Regions from separate parts of the Bacterioplanoides sp. SCSIO 12839 genome, predicted to be linked through region 1. Evidence: predicted binding sites of a transcription regulator. Region 1 holds the regulator's gene; each other region holds the start of a gene.
The links. The regulator LexA, encoded in region 1, represses DNA repair genes until DNA is damaged. The targets are predictions, from matches to a motif close to TACTGTNTANNTANACAGTA.
Positions count from the first base shown of each region.

Region 1 (5,734 bases):
TTCCGTTTTGCTACAACACAAAGCGACGGTGACGCACAAACGGTTGGCCTGGAAGATTATGTTGCGCGTATGCGTGAAGGCCAGAAGAAGATTTATTTCATTACTGGCGATAACCACGCGGCGGCATCGACCAGCCCACATCTGGAATACTTCAAAAACAAAGGTGTTGAAGTATTGCTGTTAACTGATCGTGTGGATGAGTGGATGGTGAGCCATCTGACGGACTTTGACGGCAAAGTATTCCAGGACGTGACCAAAGGTGAGCTGGATCTGGATGAGCTGGCGGACGAGTCTGAAAAGACCCAGCAAAAAGAACTGGAAGAGAGCCATAAAGATCTGGTTGAACGTCTGCAAAAGGCTCTGGAGGGTGAGGTTAAAGAAGTACGTGTGACGTCTCGTCTGACCGATTCTCCAGCCTGTCTGGTGGTGGGTCAATACGATATGGGCGGTCACATGCGCCGTATGATGGAAGCGGCTGGCCAGCAAATGCCAGAAGCGGAAGTGGCGCTGGAAGTGAATCCAACCCACCCATTAATCGAGCGTTTAGATGCCGAGCAGGATGAAGATCGCTTTAACGAGCTGACGCAAATTATTCATGCTCAGGCACAGTTGGCGGAAGGCAGTCAGCTGAAGCAGCCAGGTGACTACGTTACTAAGCTGAATAAACTGCTGTTGGATCTGATGAAATAATCGATCAGTGATTAAGAAAATGCCCCGCTCCTGTTTCAGGAGCGGGGCATTTTTTTGTGGCGCAGGAAGCAAAGACTGGAATAGTTTGTTTTACTTTTCTTTTAATTTTGCCTGTGACTCACAGTTTCGTCTGAGTGGCAGCACTGTTATGATGCGGCCAATAATAATGGTTAGCAGTGTCATGGCCCTGCTGCGGAATTTTGGGGAATAGTATGTCTCAGCTTAAAAAACTGGCTCTGGCTTCTTTAGTAGCAACTTCAGCAACCGTTAATGCTGGCGGTTCTCTGGACCTGAGTATTGCCAACGAAATGGTTCGTGTTGCGTATGATGCAACCAAAGTGGGTTCTGGCCTGCATGTCAGCGCTGATTTCCTGCATCACACCGATGACGGCAATATTGGTTCTGTGGGTCTGCACGTGGTGGATGTTCGTAATGAAGATCCGGATTTATACATCGGTGTTGGTGGTAAATTATACGGTTTTTCATCCGATGACGATGCGGACGTAAGCGGCGGTGGTGTTGGCCTGGGTGGTTTCTTCCGTTATCGCCTGCCGGGTGTTCCTGAAGTGAGTGTTGCTGGCTACGGTTATTATGCACCTCCGGTGATTTCTTTTTCAGATGCCGATAATATTTTTGACGCAGACCTGCGCCTGCAATACAGCCTGATTCCTACTGCTCGTGTTTATGTGGGTTACCGTTACACCGGTATTAAAATTGAAGACGTGAGTGATCGTTTTGAATTAGGTGACGGCGCACATGTTGGTTTGCGCCTGGATTTCTGATTTCGGGAAGCAAATACCTTATGGCAAGCTGGTTAAGCTTTACCAATCATAAGCTGTATCAGAGTCAGCTGCTTATGCAGCAAGCTGCTGATACAACTGAACCTGCCGTGCTGCAACAAGCACTGCAGGACAGTGCTTTGTACCTGTTAAGAGATGCTTACCTTTCTTACCTGCATGAGTTAGCTGAGTTGGCGACTTTCAGACAGCCATTCTCTTCACTGGCCGATCTGTTATCGCAGACACCTTTGATTACCGGCGAAATGCGAGAGTTTGAGCATCTCGAAAACGACAGCTTTTCATGGCTTCGTGCCATGTTGACGGCCTGTGATGCGATTGGACGTGCCGATGCACTTGAACCTCAGATCAGCCGCGTCTCACAACCCGGAATGATTAATCTGGTTGACGCCAGTACGTCATCGCATACCACCAATATCGGGCAATGGCATCATCAATTATCGCAACTGATTGATCTGCAAAGAGAAAATCGTCAGGAAAGTTAAACCACTGAAAAACTATGGTTTTAACAGGCATTGAAGCGTATTTTTCAGTGCTGTTTTGAGTCATCAGTGACACGTTAAAAACGTAGATTTTCTTGTGAATTTCCCTCCTATTAGATGACTGCTGTGTTACACTCTCGCGCCCGAAAACGAGAGGCGGTTATGGCACGCTTTTTTGAAATTGTAGAGTTATCAAACGGTGACATTGCGTTGCGTCGTGCAGACGAGCAAGAAGGCGATGCACTGGTCAGTATTCATTTTTCTGATGATGCCAAAGCGAGTTTGCAGGCTCATCATATGGATATCGCACGTGTAATGATTGAGGCGGGCGTCCGCAAAGTGGGTGAGTTATCCGGTATGGAAGTTGAGCGCGATGATTTTGCTCAGCCGGAATATCATAATCAGCTGCACTAATTGTTTATCTGATTAATAAAAAGGCCTTGTGAGCGTCATTCTTTCGTGAATAGACCCACAAGGCCTTTTTTGTTGGTTTGTTATCGGGTTTCTGTATTAACGGCGTTGAATCAGAATAACGTGGCTGCCTGACAGGTTGGCGCGTTGTTCAATGTCCTGGCGTTGTGTTTCTTCAAGCTTCCCCTGCCATTCAATAATCAGATGGCTGTTGGCGGCTTCCAGTGCCTTCTCAACTAAAATTGCCTGTGTATCCTGGCAAACATCCAGATGAATCACCGGAGAGTCCTGTAGCCCGAGGCTATCAAGATAGTGTTTATTCATTGGCATTTCAGGGCTCAGCCACATCAACCAGCGTTGTTGTGCCGAACATTGGGCCAGCAAAGGTAATAAGTGCATCGGTTGAATGGCGCTGCCTTCACTTAAAATCATCTCTGTCAGGCTACCACTGATCACACGTGGCTGACGTAAGGCCGAACTGCTGAGAGTCAGACCGCCTTGTTCCATACCAAGTGGTTCCATTCCGAGAGTTAACTGACGCATAACTTCACCCTGAGTGCTGAAAACAATGAATAAAATTGACGATTAAAAATTAGTTGCGGCGCAGAACACCAACATACAAACCTTCGATGGCGAAGTCGGCTTCTTTCAGGTCGACCTCAATAGGGCTGTAGTCTTTGTTTTCCGGGAAGAGAGTGACTTTGTTGCGCTTTTTCTCATAACGCTTAACGGTCACTTCATTATCAACTCGTGCTACCACAACCTCACCATTACGTGCGGTGTCCATGCGATGCACCGCAATATAATCACCGTCCAGAATGCCCATTTCCATCATCGAGTCGCCATGAACTTCAAGCAGATAATCCGCTTGAGGTTTAAAGAAGCTTGGCGGAATTTCGCAATAATCTTCGATGTGCTCCTGGGCCAGGATTGGCTCGCCAGCAGCAACACGGCCAACAATGGGTAACCCAGGGTTGCTTGCTTCAACAATGCGAATACCACGTGAAGCACCCGCCATCATCTCGATGGCGCCTTTGCGTGCCAGTGCTTTCAGATGTTCTTCTGCTGCGTTAGGAGAACGGAATCCTAATTCGTTAGCAATCTCGGCACGAGTGGGCGGAAAGCCAGTCTCTTCCAATGATGCTTTAATACAATCGAGAACCTGTTGTTGACGCGCGGTCAGCTTGATCATGATATTTATCCAAACTGGTAATCCATACAGTGACTGTAAATGTATACAGTATTTTATACTGTGTAAACCCCTGTATAAAAAATTGTAGTGGCCGTCGAGTGTGCTGGGTGTTGACCTCGTGTGTTAGCTGCCAGCTAATTCGGAGAAATACTGATGGTAGTTGGCAGTACTTGCCTTTCAGCTGTTTTAAACGTATGTTTGAAACACTTGTTTTGTAACTATCGTTAAATGCTGAGGAGCTTGCCGTTATGGCGAACAAAGAGACGGCCAAAGCCATTCTGAATGCTGCAGAGGAACTGTTTTCAGAAAAAGGATTTGCCGAGACCTCCTTACGCAATATCACCACCAAGGCCGGAGTCAACCTGGCGGCCGTCAACTATCATTTCGGCTCTAAGAAGGAGCTGATTCAGGCAGTTTTTGCCCGCTTTCTGAATACCTTCTGCCAACAGTTGGAAGAAACGCTGGATCAGTTTGAACAGCAATTGGGTGGAGAAACACCGGATCTCAATGCGGTGCTGATGATGTTGCCGGCTACCGCCCTGCAGAGTGAAAATAAAACCGAACTGGACGACGACCACCGTCATCGTCTGGGTATTTTTATGCGTTTGCTCGGGTTGGCGTACAATCAGGGGCAGGGTCACGTGCGTAAGTTTCTCAAGCAAGAATATGGCACCGTATTTAATCGTTACATGGTATTGGTCACTGCTGCGTCCCCCCAATTAAGCAACGAAGATCGCTTCTGGCGTATCCATTTTATGTTGGGTGCCACTGTGTTCACCTTGTCGGGTGCCGATGCGTTAATTGCAATGGCCGAGCATGAATTTGGCATTGATGCCGATATCAGTGGTGTCTTTAATAAATTAATTCCATTCCTGGGGGCTGGCTTCCAGGCATAAGTTGTTTGGATGCAGTTTGTTTCAGGCATAGCTTGTTTCAGGCATCGGCGTCAGTCGCGCGTTTTATGAAAACACTCAGCAGTACCGAACCATCGGCAGCTTTGATAAGCTTCCTGCTTTAGTAATATCAGAGCTGTAGCTGAGTTCATGACCAACAATCTGATCGAAATATCCATTGCTGATCAGGCATTACGGATTTCCACGGCAGGGATCTGCCATCTATATTCTGTTTCCACCGCCATTAATGGTATTGGTGAGCTATCTGGCTCAGGCAAAACACCACAGGGGTGGCACCGTATTGCCGCCAAAATTGGTGCCGGCCAACCTGAAAATGCGGTGTTCATTGGCCGTCGTCCAACTGGCGAAATTTATTCTGATAGCCTGGCAAAAGCTGAGCCCGGGCGTGATTGGATTCTCAGCCGTATTCTGTGGTTGCAAGGTCTGGAAGTCGGTCGTAATCGCATGGGTAATGTCGATACCATGCGGCGTTATATTTATATACACGGCACACCGGACTCTGAGCCTATGGGGCAAGCGTTGTCACACGGCTGTATCCGGATGCGCAACGAGGATGTGATTGAGCTGTTTGATCTGATTGAACCAGGCACCGAAGTCTGGATACAGCCACATAGTTTTTCGAGAATTCCATGCAAGAACCTGTAAATTTTCACCATCATGTGGGTGTTATCGCTGATATTGCTGGCACAGAATTAACGGCTTCGGATCGCGAGTTTTTATTGCAGCCGGAAATTGCCGGACTCATTCTTTTCAGTCGTAATTATGAAAGCCCGGCACAACTTAAACAGCTCACTCAATCGATTCATGATTTACGGTCAGATTTGCTGATTTGTGTCGATCAGGAAGGGGGGCGTGTACAGCGTTTTCGCCAAGGGTTTACCCGTCTGCCTGCTATGTTATCGCTGGAAGTGGTTTATCGAAAAGACACCTCCCAAGCTCTGGGTCTGGCCGAGGATCTTGGTTGGTTAATGGCGCTGGAATTAATTGAGCAGGGCGTACACCTGAGTTTTGCGCCGGTACTGGATATTGAGCGGGATTGCTCTCGTGTTATCGGTGATCGCGCTTTTGGCCACGATGCCAATGCCGTCGCTGAGTTAGCCGGAGCATTTATCGCTGGAATGCAGTCGTTGCAGATGGCAGCGGTGGGGAAACATTTTCCGGGCCATGGTGCTGTGGAAGCGGATTCTCATCTGGACTTGCCGGTTGATGAACGAACACTTGAGCAAATTCAGTACGACATACAACCGT
Region 1 is NZ_CP073745.1:2,507,161-2,512,894, reverse strand. Features, by position in the region: gene htpG (molecular chaperone HtpG) at 1-690, shown strand, start outside; gene KFF03_RS11540 (YfaZ family outer membrane protein) at 903-1,472, shown strand; gene KFF03_RS11535 (DUF6586 family protein) at 1,493-1,972, shown strand; gene KFF03_RS11530 (hypothetical protein) at 2,132-2,383, shown strand; gene KFF03_RS11525 (SulA-like leucine-rich domain-containing protein) at 2,480-2,923, opposite strand; gene lexA (transcriptional repressor LexA) at 2,973-3,572, opposite strand; gene KFF03_RS11515 (TetR/AcrR family transcriptional regulator) at 3,821-4,468, shown strand; gene KFF03_RS11510 (L,D-transpeptidase) at 4,616-5,131, shown strand; gene nagZ (beta-N-acetylhexosaminidase) at 5,116-5,734, shown strand, end outside.

Region 2 (5,734 bases), 1.2 Mb from region 1:
TTTTGGCAGTTCTTCGAACGCCGGCTTATTAATGGTGAATTCCATCATAGAACCTGGCTCATGCCAGCCCGGGTAGTAGTAGTGTTTCGCCACTTTATACAAGCCAAATGCCAGATCATTGTAAGGGCCAACCCATTCGGTGGCATCGATGGCACCGGTTTGCAGTGATGTGAAAATCTCACCGCCCGGCAGCGTCACTGGAGTACCACCGGCACGTTTCAGCACCTCACCACCAATACCAGGAATACGCATTTTCAGACCTTTAAGGTCGTCAACGCTGTTAATTTCTTTGTTAAACCAGCCACCCATTTGTACGCCAGTGTTACCACCCGCCATCGGTAAGATATTAAAAGGCGCGTACACTTCTTCCCACAATTGTTGTCCGCCACCGTATTGAATCCAGCCATGCATTTCCTGTGCAGTTAAACCAAACGGAACCGAGGTGAAAAATTGTGAGGCTGGAGTTTTACCTTTCCAGTAATACGCACCACTATGACCCATCTCTGCAGTGCCTTGGGATACTGCATCAAATACCTGTAACGCAGGAACCAGTTCGCCCGCACCATAAACCTTAATGGTTAAACGGCCACCGGACATGTCGTTTACCATACTGGCAAAACGCTCTGGAGCTGTGCCTAACCCCGGGAAGTTTTTTGGCCAGGAAGTGACTAACTTCCATTTAAACGTTTGTTGCTGTTGGGCAGCTGCTGATGATTGCGCACCTTCGGTTTGAGCTTCTTTATTACAACCGGCGATTAATAATGCTGCCGCTGCAATTGCCCCAAGGCCAAATGATTTAACAAGGGTTTTAATTTTCACACTTAATTCCTCTGTGTTGTTTTTATAAATATTATTAATTATTAGTAAGGTAAGAGAGTCGTATATTTTTAATAGCAGCAATAGGATGTTGCGACAGCGCAGCGATCACAAGGACGTGGCTTCTGCGCTGCGGCTAAAAATATACTGCTCTCTTACCTAAAATTCTTAGTAGTATGCCGGATCATTTTTCTGCCACCGTCCCGAAGGCACATCCATGTGCCTGCCGGACGGATGCAACATCCATGTTGCTGTTCTCGAAAAACGAATCCAGCATACTCTCTAGTGAGTTTGATCAAACCTTTTCAAGCTTGGCAAAATTAGCCACTAGCCACTTCTGACCGGCGTCATCAAAAAACACCTGCACCCGCAGTCCCGGGCCCTGACCTTCAAACTGCAGCACCGTGCCTTCACCAAACATCTCATGGTAAACACGGTTACCCAGATCGTACGGTACCGAGGCACTCTGCTCTTGTTTAATAAAATCTGGTTGCGCCGGTGTATTAAACCCACCTTGGCGTTTTGCCGTCAGCGGTCGACTGACACTGTTTTTCAGACGAACTTCCTGAATCAGTTCCTGCGGAATTTCCCGAATAAAACGCGACGGCGTACTGAAATTTTCCTGACCATGCAAACGACGGCTTTCGGCATGAGTCAGAATTAACTGCTCCATTGCCCGGGTGATACCAACGTAAGCCAGACGACGCTCTTCTTCCAGGCCTTCCGCTTCATCCATCGACATTTTATGCGGGAATAAACCTTCTTCCATGCCCGCCAATACTACTTGCGGGAACTCCAGACCTTTGGCCGAGTGCAGCGTCATTAATTGCACCGCGTCTTCGTATTCATCCGCCTGACCTTCACCCGCATCCAACGCAGCGTTATCGAGGAAGACCGCCAGATCTAACTGGCTGGTCGGTTCTTCACCATCAGCATCTGTTTCATCGGATGGCAGATAATCGCCGGTTTCAAACTGACGCGCGGCGTTAATTAACTCTTCCAGGTTATCGAGGCGCGCCTGACCTTTTTCACCTTTCTCTTTTTTATGGTGTTCGATCAAACCGCTTTGGGTAATAACCTGATCAACAATTTCGTGTAATTTTAATTCTTCGATGCCAACACTCATTTCATCGAGTAAATCGACAAAGTTCTGCACGGCAGTTCCGGCACGTTTCGGTAATAAACCTAACGACACCGCTTCATTAGCGGCCTGCCATAACGAACAACCCTGATCTCGGGCATGGCTGCGCAAAATTTCCACGGTTTTTTCGCCAATCGCCCGCGCCGGAACATTAATGACTCGCTCCATCGCCGCATCGTCCTGTCGATTTAATAACAGGCGCAAATACGACAAGGCATTTTTAATTTCCAGGCGCTCATAAAAACGCTGGCCACCATAAATGCGGTAAGGAATGCCTGAGCGCAAAAACGCTTCTTCGAGGGTGCGCGACTGAGCATTGGAACGATACAACACCGCCATCTCGGTACGCTGGCGGCCATCACGTGACCACTCATCCACCAAATCGGCAATATAACGGGCTTCGTCCTGCTCATTAAAGGCGCTGTATAAACGAATCGGTTCGCCTTCAGCACCTTCCGTCATCAGGTTTTTACCTAAACGCCCCTGGTTATTGGTAATCACGGCGTTGGCGGCGGCCAGGATATTAGCCGTAGAACGATAATTCTGCTCCAGCTTAATCAGCTCAGCGCCCGGGAAGTCTTGCTGGAAGTTACGGATATTATCGATATTGGCGCCGCGCCAGCCGTAAATAGACTGATCGTCATCACCTACCGCCATCACCGAAACCCGATCACCGGCTAACAGCCGAATCCAAGCGTATTGGATATTGTTGGTGTCCTGAAATTCGTCGACCAAAATGTTGCGGAAGCGTTGCTGATAATGTTCCAGCAGTTCCGGGTTGTGCAACCATAATTCATGAGCACGCAGCAGAATTTCACCAAAATCCACCAGACCATTTTGCTGGCAGTTTTCTTCGTAGATGGAATACACCGTGCGCAAGGTTTCCTGAAACGGATCAGCCGATGGAATCACATGCGCCGCACGACGGCCTTCATCTTTCTGGCCGTTAATAAACCACTGAATTTGTTTTGGCGGATAACGGCTGTCGTCGATGTTGTGCGCTTTCATCAGGCGTTTGATTAACCGCAGCTGATCGTCACTGTCGAGAATCTGAAAATGTTGCGGCAGTTTGGCTTCACGCCAGTGTTGCTTCAACAAGCGATGTGCCAGGCCGTGGAAAGTACCCACCCATAAACCATTGGAAGGCACATTTAACAGCTCTTCCAGACGGCCGCGCATTTCTTTCGCCGCCTTGTTGGTAAATGTCACCGCCATCACCGCAAACGGCGATACGTTCTCCACATTTAACAGCCAGGCAATACGCTGCACCAGCACCCGGGTTTTCCCCGAACCCGCGCCGGCCAATACCAGCTGATGTTTGGAAGAGGCAGCCACCGCATTGCGCTGACCATCGTTTAAGTTATCGAGCAAAAGTGAAATATCCATGGACGCGAGTCTATCAGATTCATGCCACAGATTTGATAGCTTTACTGTATATATTTACACCCATTTATTCACAATAGTGCTGCTCTGCTCGCTGATCATCATCGCTGGCACTCATAGCAGATTCACTTATAATCCGCGCAGTTAATAGTGATTTACTACACTCAGTAATATCACCCATCCCCATTCTGGCTGTGCGAGGCTGATTTGAGACAGAGTCCGGTTCTGACAGAAATTGCAGCAGCAATCCCTAACCTGCGTAAATCTGAGGTTAAGGTTGCCGAGTATGTGCTCAAGGCACCGGAACAGGTGATGCACATGCGGATTGTCGATCTGGCACAGGAAGCTCAGGTCAGCGAACCCACCATCGTGCGTTTTTGTCGCGGTATTGGCTGCAACGGCTTTCAGGAATTTAAAGTCCGCATCGCTCAGGAAATGGCGGTCGCCAATAACATCGGTCAGTTTGCGATCGCCGAAGATGACAGCATTGAAGACATCTGCGACAAAATTGCCGATACCACCATCCAGCGCTTACATCAGGTTAAGTCGCAGCTGAAAACCAAACAGGTAGCTCAGGCCGCCAACGCCATCAGCGCTGCTCGTCGGGTCGAGTTTTATGGCTTTGGTGCATCCGGTGCCGTGGCAACCGATGCACAACACAAGTTTTTCCGCTTACAGGTCGCTACGGCTGCTTACAGTGATCCACATATGCAGTCGATGTCGGCGGTGACGCTGGGCGAAGACGATGTGGTTGTTGCCATTTCCCAAAGCGGGCGCACCAAGGATTTATTACATACCGTTCAACTGGCACAACAACACGGTGCTCAGGTGGTGAGTTTGGCACCCGCAAACACTCCATTAAGCCTGGCCGCTGATTTACCGATTCATATCAATATCGAAGAAGACACCGAGCAGTTCACGCCGATGACCTCCCGTATTGCTCATCTGATGATCATCGATATGCTCGCCGTCGCCGTTACCCAGCGTCGCGGCCCCGAGTTTGCTGAACATTTAAATGCCATCAAACGCAGTATTAAGTCACTTCGCCTTGAAAATTAAGGCTCAAAAATAAGACAAAATACGCCATAAGTTCGTTTTGCCGCTGACTTTTTTGTCAAACTGACGGCAATAATCAGGCGTCAATTTCCCTATTTTTTCCTTACACCAGAAGAATCAAGGCCTCGGTTTGGTTACTGATTGTTCATTCAATTTTCGGGTTATTTGGCCACTTCAATTTTTACTGTCATTCTATTGCAACCAATAAAAAGAAAAATCATGGCTCCGGGTTAGCAAAACCACACTGACTGTGATCTACAGAAGGAATAGAACAATGGAAGCAGCTATTAAGTTCGAAGGCCACGAAGAAGTTGTATCGTTCGATCAGAACGGCAATGTGGTGGTAAAAAAAGAATCGCAAATGTCTAAAAAGCTGATGGCCCGTCGCGCCATTGAAGCACATCGTGAACGCAAATGCCTGGAATCTGAATTAGAGGATTATTATTTCGAAGAGATGTAAAAACTGGTTCTCTATCACCTCCAGCATGTATATGTTGGAGGTAGAATCTAGCCAAACCCGCCGTATTTCTGATGGTTACAACATTGTTGTATTAGTGCTGTTACGTGGCTGTTCAGCACATTACCTTCGCTGAAGCTGTTCTTTCGTTCCAAAAAATCTGTATGCAAGCGATACTCCCACCATGTTAGTCTGGTTTTATGCCAGAGCTTTGTTCCTGCGCCTGCTTGTATCAGAGCTCCTATTCCAATAATAAGAACAGGAAGCAAGGTATGAAATTCCCTATAAAACCGTTAATAAATAGCAGTGTTATATCGGCCGCGTTACTGATTTCGGCTTGTGGAGGTGATAGCAGCAGCTCTTCAGGTCCATCAATGCAAGTAACTGCCACCAAGGTGGCAAGTGTTACCCAGCAAGCCATCGACAGCGCAATGACAGAACAAGGGTTGATTGCACTGTCAGGTCAGGCAGATTGTGACGTAGAGCTGTATCGGCTTGAATATTCGAGCCTCGGGGTCGAAGGTGAGAGTGTGACCGTATCAGGAGCATTATCATTCCCTTCAGGCCCTGGCTGTGAGGGGCCATACCCGCTACTGGCCAAGGCTCATGGCACAACGACTCAGGAAGACTACATTGAAGCAACGGTCGAAAGTGCAGCTTTTGACCACGGTTTTTTTGCTTCTCAGGGATATGTCGTCGTCAGCCCGGATTACCTCGGATTTGGCGCTTCAGAATATGACTATCATCCGTTTTTGCATCGGGACAGTCAGGCACAAGCCATGATTGATGCGCTACGTGCGGCACGTATTGCTGTCGATTCACTCGAAGAAAATATCGAACTGTCCGGCAAAGTCATGCTTGCCGGCTACTCTCAAGGCGGC
Region 2 is NZ_CP073745.1:3,714,129-3,719,862, forward strand. Features, by position in the region: gene KFF03_RS16800 (TRAP transporter substrate-binding protein) at 1-819, opposite strand, end outside; gene uvrD (DNA helicase II) at 1,112-3,343, opposite strand; gene KFF03_RS16810 (SIS domain-containing protein) at 3,548-4,399, shown strand; gene KFF03_RS16815 (PA3496 family putative envelope integrity protein) at 4,671-4,856, shown strand; gene KFF03_RS16820 (S9 family peptidase) at 5,228-5,734, shown strand, end outside.
Region 2: a site for LexA is predicted at 3,386-3,405, ahead of uvrD (DNA helicase II). Genes of this name have one in related genera too.

Region 3 (5,734 bases), 1.9 Mb from region 1:
CAATGATGCGTTGCTCGACCGAAGACTCCGATGGCAAGGCTAATCTGCACCAGGGGGCAGTCGGGGTTGGTCTGGATATCGCAACCGGTAAAAGTTTGTTTGCGGTTCAGAATGGTTTGTTAATAGAGCGCCACCCGGATACGGATAAACGCTTCGATGAGCTTGATATTCCGCATTGGCAAACCATCCTGCAGTTATCGGCGGCCTGCTTTGAAATGACTCATCTGGGTTACCTCGGTGCCGATATTGTACTGGATGAAAAGTTGGGGCCGTTGATTCTGGAAGTGAATGCTCGTCCTGGGCTGGCGATTCAGATTGCTAATCAGGTCGGCCTTGGGAAACGTCTGGAAGCGGTTGAAAATCTCGAACATTTTGAGTTGTCGGTGGATGAGCGGGTGCAGTGGTCTATTGACCAATGGCAGCACTAGTAGGTGAAAGCGGCGCTTAATTGTGAAGTTTGATGTTTGTTAACACATCTCAATTGCGCCGTCATAAGAACCTGATAAAGTGTTTGCCAGAAAGACTTCAGATGAATCAACAAAGGACAGTATTATGTTAAAACAAATCATGGCATGGGCTGGCATCTTGCTGCTGGCAGGCTGTAGCTCAATCAGTACCGATTACGACTACAACGAAGACGTAAACTTAGCTGAATTGAAAAAATGGAACTGGCTGGAAACCTCAAAAGACAGTGGTTCTCATAAATATCATGTGGATGGTTTAAATGATCGCCGTATCCGTGAAGGGTTAGAGCAGCAATTAACCTCTGCAGGTTTAACCAAGGTGCCAGCAGAAGAAGCTCAGATTCTGGTGAATTACCTGACTAAGGTAGAGAACAAAACGGATGTGAATACCTTCTACACCAGCTTTGGTTACTACCCGTATTCATATCGTGGTTTGGGTGCAGGTTTGCAGGCTGACACCCGCGTGCATGAGTACAAAGAAGGGACTCTGATCATTGATATCGTTGATGCTAAAAGCAAAGATCTGCTGTGGCGTGGTGCCGGCTCCGACACAATCAAAGAAGGTCGTACTCCGGCCGAGCGTACTGAACAGATTCAGGAAGCCTTAAAAACCATCTTTGAAGCCTATCCTCCGGGCAAGAAGAAGTAATCGCCTGATAAAATCGTACAGCATCACTGAAAAAGCCGGATTCATCAGAATCCGGCTTTTTTGTTTCTGCTAAGGTGCAGTAGATCAGGCCAACATCATTGCACCAGGTCTAACATCTCCTGAGCATGCGCCAGGGTTTGTTGAGTAATATCCACACCACCTAACATGCGTGCTAACTCTTCCGAGCGTTGTTTGTTGTTGAGTTCACGAATCTGAGTGTGAGTGGAATTATCGCCGCTGATTTTACTCACCTGAAAATGTTGGTGAGCCTGAGCAGCAACCTGTGGCTGGTGGGTCACACACATAACCTGGCCGTCCTCTTTGCCTAAAGATCGCATTAAACGACCTACGCGCTCGGCGGTACCGCCACCAATGCCGACATCCACTTCATCAAAAATCAAACTTGGAATCTGGCTGGTAGCTGCAGTCACTACCTGAATCGCCAAGCTGATACGAGAGAGCTCACCACCAGAAAGCACTTTGGCCAACGGCCCGGAAGGCATACCCGGGTTGGTTTGTACGTGGAAGCTGATGTTGTCGATACCGTGTTGATTGGCTTGTTGAGACTCGAGCGCCTCTAATTGAGTCATAAAACGCGCACGACCTAATGCCAGTGAGTCAAAGTGTGCTTCCACTTCTTTATCAAGTTTCGCGGCTGCTTTCTGACGTTTTTTTGATAGCTTTTGTGCCAGCTGTTGGAAGTGTTCGCGCAGACGTTCCACTTCCTGTTCCAGTTCTAATAAATCATCGTCGCTGAGATTTAACTGAGCTAACTGATCTTCCTGTTCCTGCCAGTATGGATATAGGCGCTGTGGTTGAATCTGATGCTTGCGGGCCACCGAAAAGATTTCACCTAAACGACTCTCTACTTGCTGTAACCGATGCGGATTTATATCGACTTGTTCCAGATAGCGCTGCAGCGATAAGCCAGCTTCTTCCAGCTGGATATGCGCTTGCTGTAACAACTCTTTGGCTTCCAGCAGAGTTGGGTGATTGTCATCCAGTTGATTCAGTAGATTCATCGCCTGGTAGGCCAGTTGAGTTGCGGCCATTTCAGCGCTCTCGTTACCCAGGCAGGAAGCCAGAGCTTGCTGGCCGCTGAGCAACATGGTTTCAGCGTTGGCTAACCGTTTATGTTCGGCTTCTAACTCATCCAATTCGTTTTCACTCAGGTTTAACTCACGTAATTCTTCAACCTGATAGCTGAGTAGCTGACGCTGTGCCTGTATTTCGCTGCTTTCTTCGCTAAGGGTTTTTAACCGTTGGGCATTCTTCTGCCAGTGTTTAAAGGCTTGTGAAACCGCACGAGCATCCTGTTGTAAATTGCCAAAAGCATCCACCAGTTGTCGTGGTGTATCTTTTTGCAGCAGGCGTTGGTGAGCATGTTGCGAGTGAACATCAATCAGGCATTGAGCCAGATCTTTGAGATCATTGGCAGAGGCCGGGCGGCCATTGATATAACCACGGGAGCGGCCTTCGCTGGAAACCACCCGACGCAGGATAATCTGATCATCGTCCGTGGGCAGGTCACGTTGCTCTAACCAGCTTCTGGCATTGTCGTTTGGGGTGAAACTGGCACTGACTTCGGCTTTATTGGCACCAAAGCGCACGCTATCGGCTTCCGCTCTTTGTCCGAGTGCGATGCCGAGAGCATCCAGCAGAATCGACTTGCCTGCACCGGTTTCGCCGGTAATCACCGCCATGCCGGGTTTAAATTCCAGCTCCAGTTCATCCACTAACGCAAACTGATGGATAGATAAATGTAACAACATACCCAGCTCCTATACTGATCATGCATACAGTGTTTATATGTACAGTGTCTCTGGCTGTCAAGAATTTAATCGACTTTCCGTCAAGTTGTGTGAGTTTCAGCCCTTGAAAACGGTTCTGGCGCTCCCATATACCTCTCATCGAAACAAATTGAACGATCCCTGATTGAGGAAAAGTTGATGTCTGAAGAGCAGAACATTCAGGACGAAATCCAGAAGCCAGCTGAAGAGCAGGTTGAAGCAACCGAAGCGACTGCAGAAGAAGCAGTTGAAGGCGCAAATGAGCAAACCGGTGACGAAGCACTGACTTCTCTGCTGGAAGCCGCTCAACAGGAAATCGCTGATCTGAAAGATCAGATGTTACGGGTTCAGGCAGAGATGCAGAACGTACGTCGCCGTGCCGAAGCGGATGTCGAAAAAGCGCATAAGTTTGGCGTAGAAAAGTTCGCTAACGAAATGTTAAGCGTGGCAGACAACCTGGATCGTGCACTGGCCGCTGCCGGTGATGACGAAGCGACCAAACCTCTGCGTGAAGGTGTGGAAATGACACTGACGGGTTTTGCGGCTGGTCTTGCGAAATTCAAAGTAGAAACCGTTGATCCGATGGGTGAAACCTTTAACCCGGAATTGCACCAGGCAATGTCGATGATTGAGAGCGCAGAAGCAGCGCCTAACACCGTGATTGCTGTAATGCAGAAGGGTTATACCTTGCAAGGTCGTCTGTTGCGTCCCGCCATGGTGATGGTGAGCAAGGGTGCTCCGCAAATCGACGAAAACGCATAATTTTTTATCCGCCCAGCCTTGAAAGGCGAGCGAGCGGACTTATATAGAAATCAATACAAAATCTATTGTTAATAATTTTTTGAGGCGGCCAGCGCCGCCCAACGTTGGAGATCACGATTATGGGTAAAATTATTGGTATCGACCTGGGCACCACCAACTCTTGTGTGGCCGTTCTGGATGGCGAAAAGTCAAAAGTTGTTGAGAACGCAGAAGGCGATCGTACTACCCCTTCCATCATTGCTTACACCGATGGCGAAACCTTAGTAGGCCAGCCAGCTAAGCGTCAGGCAGTAACTAACCCGGACAACACCCTGTTCGCGATTAAGCGTCTGATTGGTCGTCGTTTTAAAGATGACGTGGTTCAGAAAGACATCTCTATGGTTCCGTACAAAATCATCGAAGCGGACAATGGCGATGCTTGGGTATCGGTAAAAGACGACAAGTTTGCACCACCACAGGTTTCTGCTGAAGTTCTGAAAAAGATGAAGAAAACCGCAGAAGATTTCCTGGGTGAAGAAGTGACTGAAGCGGTTATTACTGTTCCGGCTTACTTCAATGACTCTCAGCGTCAGGCAACCAAAGATGCCGGTAAAATCGCGGGTTTAGAAGTTAAGCGTATCATCAACGAGCCAACCGCTGCGGCACTGGCTTACGGCATCGATAAAGAAGGCGGCGACCGCACCATCGCGGTATATGACTTAGGTGGTGGTACGTTCGATATCTCCATTATTGAAGTTGCTGACGTTGATGGCGAGAAGCAGTTCGAAGTACTGGCAACCAATGGTGATACCTTCCTGGGTGGTGAAGACTTCGATATGGCCATGATTGAATATCTGGCTGACGAATTTAAGAAAGAAAGCGGCATCGATCTGCACAATGACCCACTGGCTCTGCAGCGTCTGAAAGAAGCGGCTGAGAAAGCAAAAGTTGAGCTTTCTTCTGCACAACAAACTGACGTGAACCTGCCGTACATCACGGCGGATGCGACCGGTCCTAAGCACTTAAACGTAAAAGTGACTCGTGCCAAGCTGGAATCTCTGGTTGAAGATCTGGTTGCTCGCTCTCTGGAGCCATGTCGTATTGCTCTGCAAGACGCGGACCTGTCTTCCAGCGAAATTGACGAAGTGATCCTGGTGGGCGGTCAGACCCGTATGCCAATGGTTCAGGAAAAAGTCGCTGAGTTCTTCGGTAAAGAGCCTCGTAAAGACGTTAACCCGGATGAAGCGGTTGCTGTTGGTGCATCGATTCAGGGTGCGGTACTGGCTGGTGACGTGAAAGACGTACTGCTGCTGGACGTGACGCCTCTGACTCTGGGTATCGAAACCATGGGTGGCGTTGCAACTGCGGTTATCGAGAAAAACACCACGATTCCTTCGAAGAAATCTCAGGTGTTCTCAACCGCTGATGACAACCAGCCAGCAGTAACCATCCATGTGGTACAGGGTGAGCGTAAGCAAGCGGCACAAAACAAATCTCTGGGTCGCTTCGATCTGTCTGATATTCCACCGGCTCCACGTGGTGTACCTCAGATTGAAGTGACCTTCGACATCGATGCGAACGGTATTCTGAACGTAAGCGCGAAAGACAAGGCGACTGGTAAAGAGCAGTCCATCGTGATTAAAGCCTCTTCTGGCCTGAGCGATGACGAGATCGAGAAGATGGTTGCTGACGCAGAAGCGAATGCTGAAGCGGATAAGCAGTTCGAAGAGCTGATTCAGGTTCGTAACACAGCCGATGGCCTGATCCACGCGACTAAGAAAACTCTGGAAGAAGCCGGTGATAAGGCGACTGAAGAAGAGAAAACTGCGATCGAAAAAGCTGTTGCTGATTTAGAAGAAGCAATCAAAACTGACGACAAAGCTGACATCGAAGCGAAGACTAACGCGCTGACCGAAGCATCCAGCTCTCTGGCACAGAAGATGTACGCTGAGCAGGCTCAGGCACAGCAAGGTGCGGAAGGCGCTGCGGATGCCGGTGCACAGCAAGGTGGTCAGGACGACGACGTTGTAGACGCTGAGTTTGAAGAAGTAAAAGATAAGTAAGCGTTTAACGCTTAATACTGAGAAATA
Region 3 is NZ_CP073745.1:615,101-620,834, forward strand. Features, by position in the region: gene KFF03_RS02940 (alpha-L-glutamate ligase-like protein) at 1-428, shown strand, start outside; gene KFF03_RS02945 (DUF4136 domain-containing protein) at 553-1,113, shown strand; gene recN (DNA repair protein RecN) at 1,209-2,885, opposite strand; gene grpE (nucleotide exchange factor GrpE) at 3,063-3,665, shown strand; gene dnaK (molecular chaperone DnaK) at 3,785-5,707, shown strand.
Region 3: a site for LexA is predicted at 2,913-2,932, ahead of recN (DNA repair protein RecN). Genes of this name have one in related genera too.

Region 4 (5,734 bases), 560 kb from region 1:
TTATCCAGATCCAGTGTGCCGAGTTTCTCTTCCACAACCGATGGCATCACAGAGAACATATCACCTTGCTGGGGCTGATGTTGGGACTGGGGTTGATGTTGGATGTCGGTTTGTGATTGGTTTTGAGGCTGAGCTGGCTGTTCGGCAGCGGCCTGAGCGCTAGCGGCCGGTTCTTGTGACGCAGGTTGTACCTGAGTCGGCGCTTGCTGCTCCAGTTGTTGTAGTTGCGTTTTGGCCTGAGTGATGACATTGGTCGGCACACCGGCTAACTGTGCGACCTGCAAACCATAACTCTGGTTGGCTGGCCCTTGTTCAACCGAATGCAGGAAGATAATTTTATCGTCGTGCTCGGTCGCTTTCAGATGGACATTGCAGGCATTGTCATGCTGTTCGGGCAGAGCAGTCATTTCAAAGTAGTGAGTGGCGAACAAGGTAAACGCATTAATGGAATCGGCCAGGTGGGCTGCACTGGCCCAGGCCAGAGATAAGCCATCAAAGGTGCTGGTGCCACGACCGACCTCATCCATCAGCACCAGGCTATTTTCGCTGGCGTTATGAAGGATGTTGGCGGTTTCGGTCATTTCCACCATAAAGGTTGAACGGCCACCGGCGACATCATCGGCGCTGCCCATGCGGGTAAAGATACGATCAATCGGCCCCAAAGTGACAGCTTCCGCCGGAACATAGCTGCCAACATAGGCCAGCAGGGTGATTACTGCCACCTGACGCATATAGGTCGATTTACCGCCCATGTTGGGGCCGGTAATAATCTGCATCCGTTGTTGCTGATCTAGCTGGGTGTCGTTGGCGACAAACGGGTCGGTAATCAGGTTTTCCACCACCGGATGGCGGCCTTGCTGAATATGTAAGACCGATTCATCAACCAGTTGTGGTTGTGCAAAGCGTAAGGTTTCCGCCCGTTCCGCTAGGTTAGTGAGCACGTCGAGTTCGGATAAGGCCGCTGCACTGACCTGCAAATTGATCAGGTCTTCGCCTAACTCGCGAACCAGAGTTTCATACAGCATTTTTTCCCGGCTTAATGCGCGGCTTTTGGCACTCAGTGCTTTGTCTTCAAACTCTTTTAATTCGGGAGTGATAAAACGTTCAGCATTTTTCAGTGTCTGGCGACGGATGTACTCGGTAGGCGCCTGATCCGACTGAGCTTTGCTGATTTCAATATAGTAACCATGCACCCGGTTGTAGCCGACTTTTAAGGTGTTCAGGCCGGTGCGCTGTTTTTCCCGCTCTTCCAGTTTGACCAGAAAGTCTCCGGCGTTTTCACTCAGGCCACGCAGCTCATCCAGCTCGGCATCGTAACCTTCGGCAATCACTCCGCCATCACGAATCACCACCGGCGGATTTTCAATAATGGCTTGGGTTAAACGCTCAACCCAATGCGGAAATTCCTGCGCCCGATCGTGTAACGCCGCTGCCAGTGGTGTATCCAGGTCACGCAATTGTTGGCGAATATCAGGTAATACGGTGTACGCATCGCGCAAACGTGCCAGATCCCGAGGGCGGGCAGAACCCAATGCCACGCGAGATAAAATTCGTTCGATATCGCCTACCTGTTTTAGCGCTTTATGGATGCCTTCCCAAGCGTAGCCATCAATCAGTTGGCGAATAAAGCCTTGGCGTTGTTGCAGTTGTTGCTGATCCCGAATTGGCCGGTTGAGCCAGCGTTTTAACAAACGGCTGCCCATGGCGGTGGCGGTTTTATCCATAATCCAGGTCAGGGTGTACTGATCATCACCTTTCTGGTTGATGTCGATTTCCAGATTACGGCGCGATGCAGGGTCAATCACAATGGCATCGTCTGGCTGCTCCACGGTGAGTGTACGAATGTGTGGCAGATTGTTACGTTGGGTGTCTTGAGCGTAATGCAACAAGGCGCCAGCGGCACGAATGGCTACTGTCATGGCTTCACAGCCAAAGCCCCGTAAATCGCGGGTTTTTAATTGTTGCGTTAGCAGTCGTAGCGCGGTGTCTGATTCAAAATGCCAGGGCGCCATGCGCTTAAAGCCCATGCGCTCGCTGATCATCTCCGGATAAACATTCTCTTCATTTGCCAATAATTCCGCCGGACGCAGACGCTAAACTTCGGCCAGTAAAGCTTCTTCACCATCGACTTCTAATACCGAAAACCGTCCTGAGCTGATTTCCAATACCGCCAGGCCATGGCGTTGCTGATCTGAGCACAAGGCAACCAGTAGGTTGTCACTGCGTTCATCTAATAACGCTTCATCGGTTAGTGTGCCGGGTGTTAATACCCGAACCACTTTGCGTTCTACCGGTCCTTTGCTGGTCGCCGGGTCACCGATTTGTTCAGCAATGGCGACCGATACTCCTTGCTTGACCAGCTTGGCAACATAGTTCTCTGCGGCATGAAATGGCACACCGGCCATCGGGATTGGCTGACCATCGCCGCTTTTACCACGAGCCGTTAAGGTGATGTCGAGCAGTTGCGCTGCCTTTTTGGCATCGTCATAAAACAGCTCATAAAAGTCGCCCATGCGATAGAACAGAATAGTGTCAGGAAAGTCGGCCTTAATACGCAGGTATTGCTGCATCATTGGAGTATGTTTGGTGCTGGGCTGAGCTGCCATGACAGGTGTCCTTAATCGCGTAGATAGTGGATACAAATACGAGTGAAAAATGAAAGAGGGAATTGTAAGGGAGAGGGGTGAAAAAAGCCGTTAAAAAATTCCTGTATATCTTTCCAGTATTTTTTACTCCGAAGGGGTTGGCGACTAAAAAAAGCTATGGTTAAATACTGGTTAAATTTACAGTGATCGAAACAGGTGTTTCACCCGCCGGTCTGAATGGTTAAACATTAAAGGAATTCTTTATGGACGCGAATAAGCAAAAAGCGCTTGATGCTGCACTGGGCCAGATTGAACGTCAGTTTGGTAAAGGCGCCATCATGAAGATGGGTGAACAACCACGTGAAGCGATTCCGGCGGTTTCCACTGGTTCTCTGGGGCTTGATATTGCTTTGGGCATTGGCGGTCTGCCAATGGGCCGTATTGTTGAGATTTATGGCCCGGAAAGCTCAGGTAAAACCACCATGTGTTTGTCAGCGATGGCACAGGCGCAAAAGGCTGGCAAAACCGTTGCCATCATTGATGCGGAGCACGCGTTAGATCCACTGTATGCCGAGAAGCTGGGTATTGATCTGGATAGCCTGCTGGTATCACAGCCGGATACGGGTGAACAGGCACTGGAAATCTGTGACAGCTTGGTTCGTTCTGGTGCGGTTGATGTGATTGTGGTGGACTCCGTTGCGGCGTTAACACCAAAAGCTGAAATTGAAGGCGATATGGGTGATTCCCACGTTGGCTTACAGGCTCGTCTGATGTCTCAGGCGCTGCGTAAAATTACCGCCAACGTTAAAAATGCGAACTGTCTGGTGATCTTTATTAACCAGATTCGTATGAAAATTGGTGTGATGTTTGGTAGCCCGGAAACCACCACCGGTGGTAATGCATTAAAATTCTACTCATCTGTTCGTTTGGATATTCGTCGTACCGGTTCAGTGAAGCAGGGTGATGAAATTGTTGGTAACGAAACCCGGGTGAAAGTGGTGAAAAACAAAGTATCACCACCGTTCCGCCAGGCAGAATTCCAGATTATGTATGGTCAGGGCATTTACCACATGGGTGAGGTTATTGACCTGGGTGTGAAATGTGAGCTGGTTGAGAAGTCTGGAGCCTGGTATAGCTACAAAGGCAATAAGATTGGTCAGGGTAAAGCTAACGCTTCCAAGTTCCTGGAAGAAAATCCTGAAATGGCCGCTGAAATTGAAGCTCAGATTCGTGCCCAGTTGCTAAATATCTCAAATGAAGAATCGGCTGCCGAAGATGTGGATGCAGCAGAAGAAGCCTGATTTCCTCGATGAAAATGAATTGCGTCGGGCAGCGGTCGATCTGCTGTCGCGGCGTGATTATTCCCGCCTTGAATTATTTCGAAAACTTAAGTCTCGTTGCGAAAAGATTGAAATACTTGAGCAGTTGTTAGACGACCTTCAGCAACGTCAGTGGCAATCAGATTTACGCTTTGCGGAGTCATTTCTGAACTCACGCTTTGCTCGTGGCCTTGGTCCTTTGCGCATTCGCCAGGAACTGAAAGAAAAAGGAATTAATGCCCAGACGATTACTTTGACGTTTGAGTCTTTTGAGGGCGATTGGTATGACAGTGCCTTGCAAACACTGAAAAAAAAATACCATTCACTGAAAGAAAATGACCCGAATCGTAAGCAGAAACTTTATCGTTTTATGGCGTATCGTGGTTTTTCTCAGGACTATATTACTTACGCACTGGATGAGCTGAATAATACTCAGTAATAAAAAACTTTTATTTTTTGTCGCATATTTCCAGTCTTTGTAACGTCACTGGATATTTTACGCTGACATTTGTTTCTCTGTCGTCTCAGTCTATTGACAGAACACCCACTGGAAAACACACTCGCAGGTATATGCCTAAAATCTGTATCTCTGTATCTATATTCTTACAGCGATATGTTTATAAGCTTATTTACCGGGAAGTGATAATAAATAATCAAAAATCCACGTTGAGAAAGGATATAAACTCAACAGCTCAGGTTGATGTGTCCATCATTCAGCATTTGCTGGCGTTCTGGGAAAGCCGGGGCATAAACACTACTCCTGTTTGGCAACTACTTAAATTAAATCAAACTCAGACATTGCCACGCTGGGTGGCTGCTGCGCGCCTGTCTGACGTCTATTTGTATATGGTGCAGCAAGGTTTTGACTATCGTTTATTAGTCTCTACCGGGAAATACCTGGCAGCTCAGGATTTATCTCTGATTCGTTTATTGCATTATGGCGATAGCTTTGAAAATGTACTGCCACAATACTGTCGGTTTTCACATTCTGTTGTCGGCAGAATTGCGTTTGATATAGAAAGTGATGCCGGAGAAAAACGGATTGTGTTGAAGCCTTTGGCCTCAGACAATACGCTGAATTATGCCGCTGTTCTGGTCGCATCAACATTGTATTTTGTTTGTCAGACGATGCTCGAAGGTACTGAATTTTCAAATGACCTGACATTATATTTGCCTTCCGATTGTTACCAGAAAATTGGTTTTTCTGGCCTGTCAGATTCTTCGGGGCAGCCCGACTCTTTAGCGTTGGCGAATATTTCTGTGATGGAAGCCGATGTATTTGCGTTAGGCTTTTCCAGAGTTTTGTGGCAACGCAATAATCCTTTTCAGCAGCCTGAATTGTACCGCAATGAATTACGCAATCTTGAGAAAGGCAATCATAAATTCAGAGAATATCTGGATGTCTACGGTGAACTTAAGGGCATGCTTCAGGCGTGTTTACTTGAGCGTCAGGTTTCTCAGGAATACATGGCTGAGCGTTTAGGAATCAGTGTTCGTAACTTGCAACGACGTTTGAAAGCCTTAGGGACTAACTACCAGAATTTGTTGGATGAGGCTCGCCATACGTTATCGCTGGAGTTATTGAAAAGCGAAGAACTGCCTTTATACGAAGTGGCGTATATGGTGGGGTATACAGAGCCCAGCGCTTTTTATAAAGCGTTTAAACGCTGGACCGGGATGACGCCAGGCGATTATCGCCTGGCGGATGATCAGCCGTTAATGCAGCTTCAGTCTGGGTCTGATGACCTTGTTGATATGGCCGACCAGTGACAGCAGTATAGTGTGCCAATAACCATGTAATGCAATCTGATGTAATCGGTATAACGATAC
Region 4 is NZ_CP073745.1:3,065,693-3,071,426, reverse strand. Features, by position in the region: partial or broken gene mutS (DNA mismatch repair protein MutS) at 1-2,606, opposite strand, end outside; gene recA (recombinase RecA) at 2,849-3,886, shown strand; gene KFF03_RS13930 (regulatory protein RecX) at 3,867-4,343, shown strand; gene KFF03_RS13925 (AraC family transcriptional regulator) at 4,607-5,674, shown strand; gene KFF03_RS13920 (NAD(P)/FAD-dependent oxidoreductase) at 5,621-5,734, opposite strand, start outside.
Region 4: a site for LexA is predicted at 2,772-2,791, ahead of recA (recombinase RecA). Genes of this name have one in related genera too.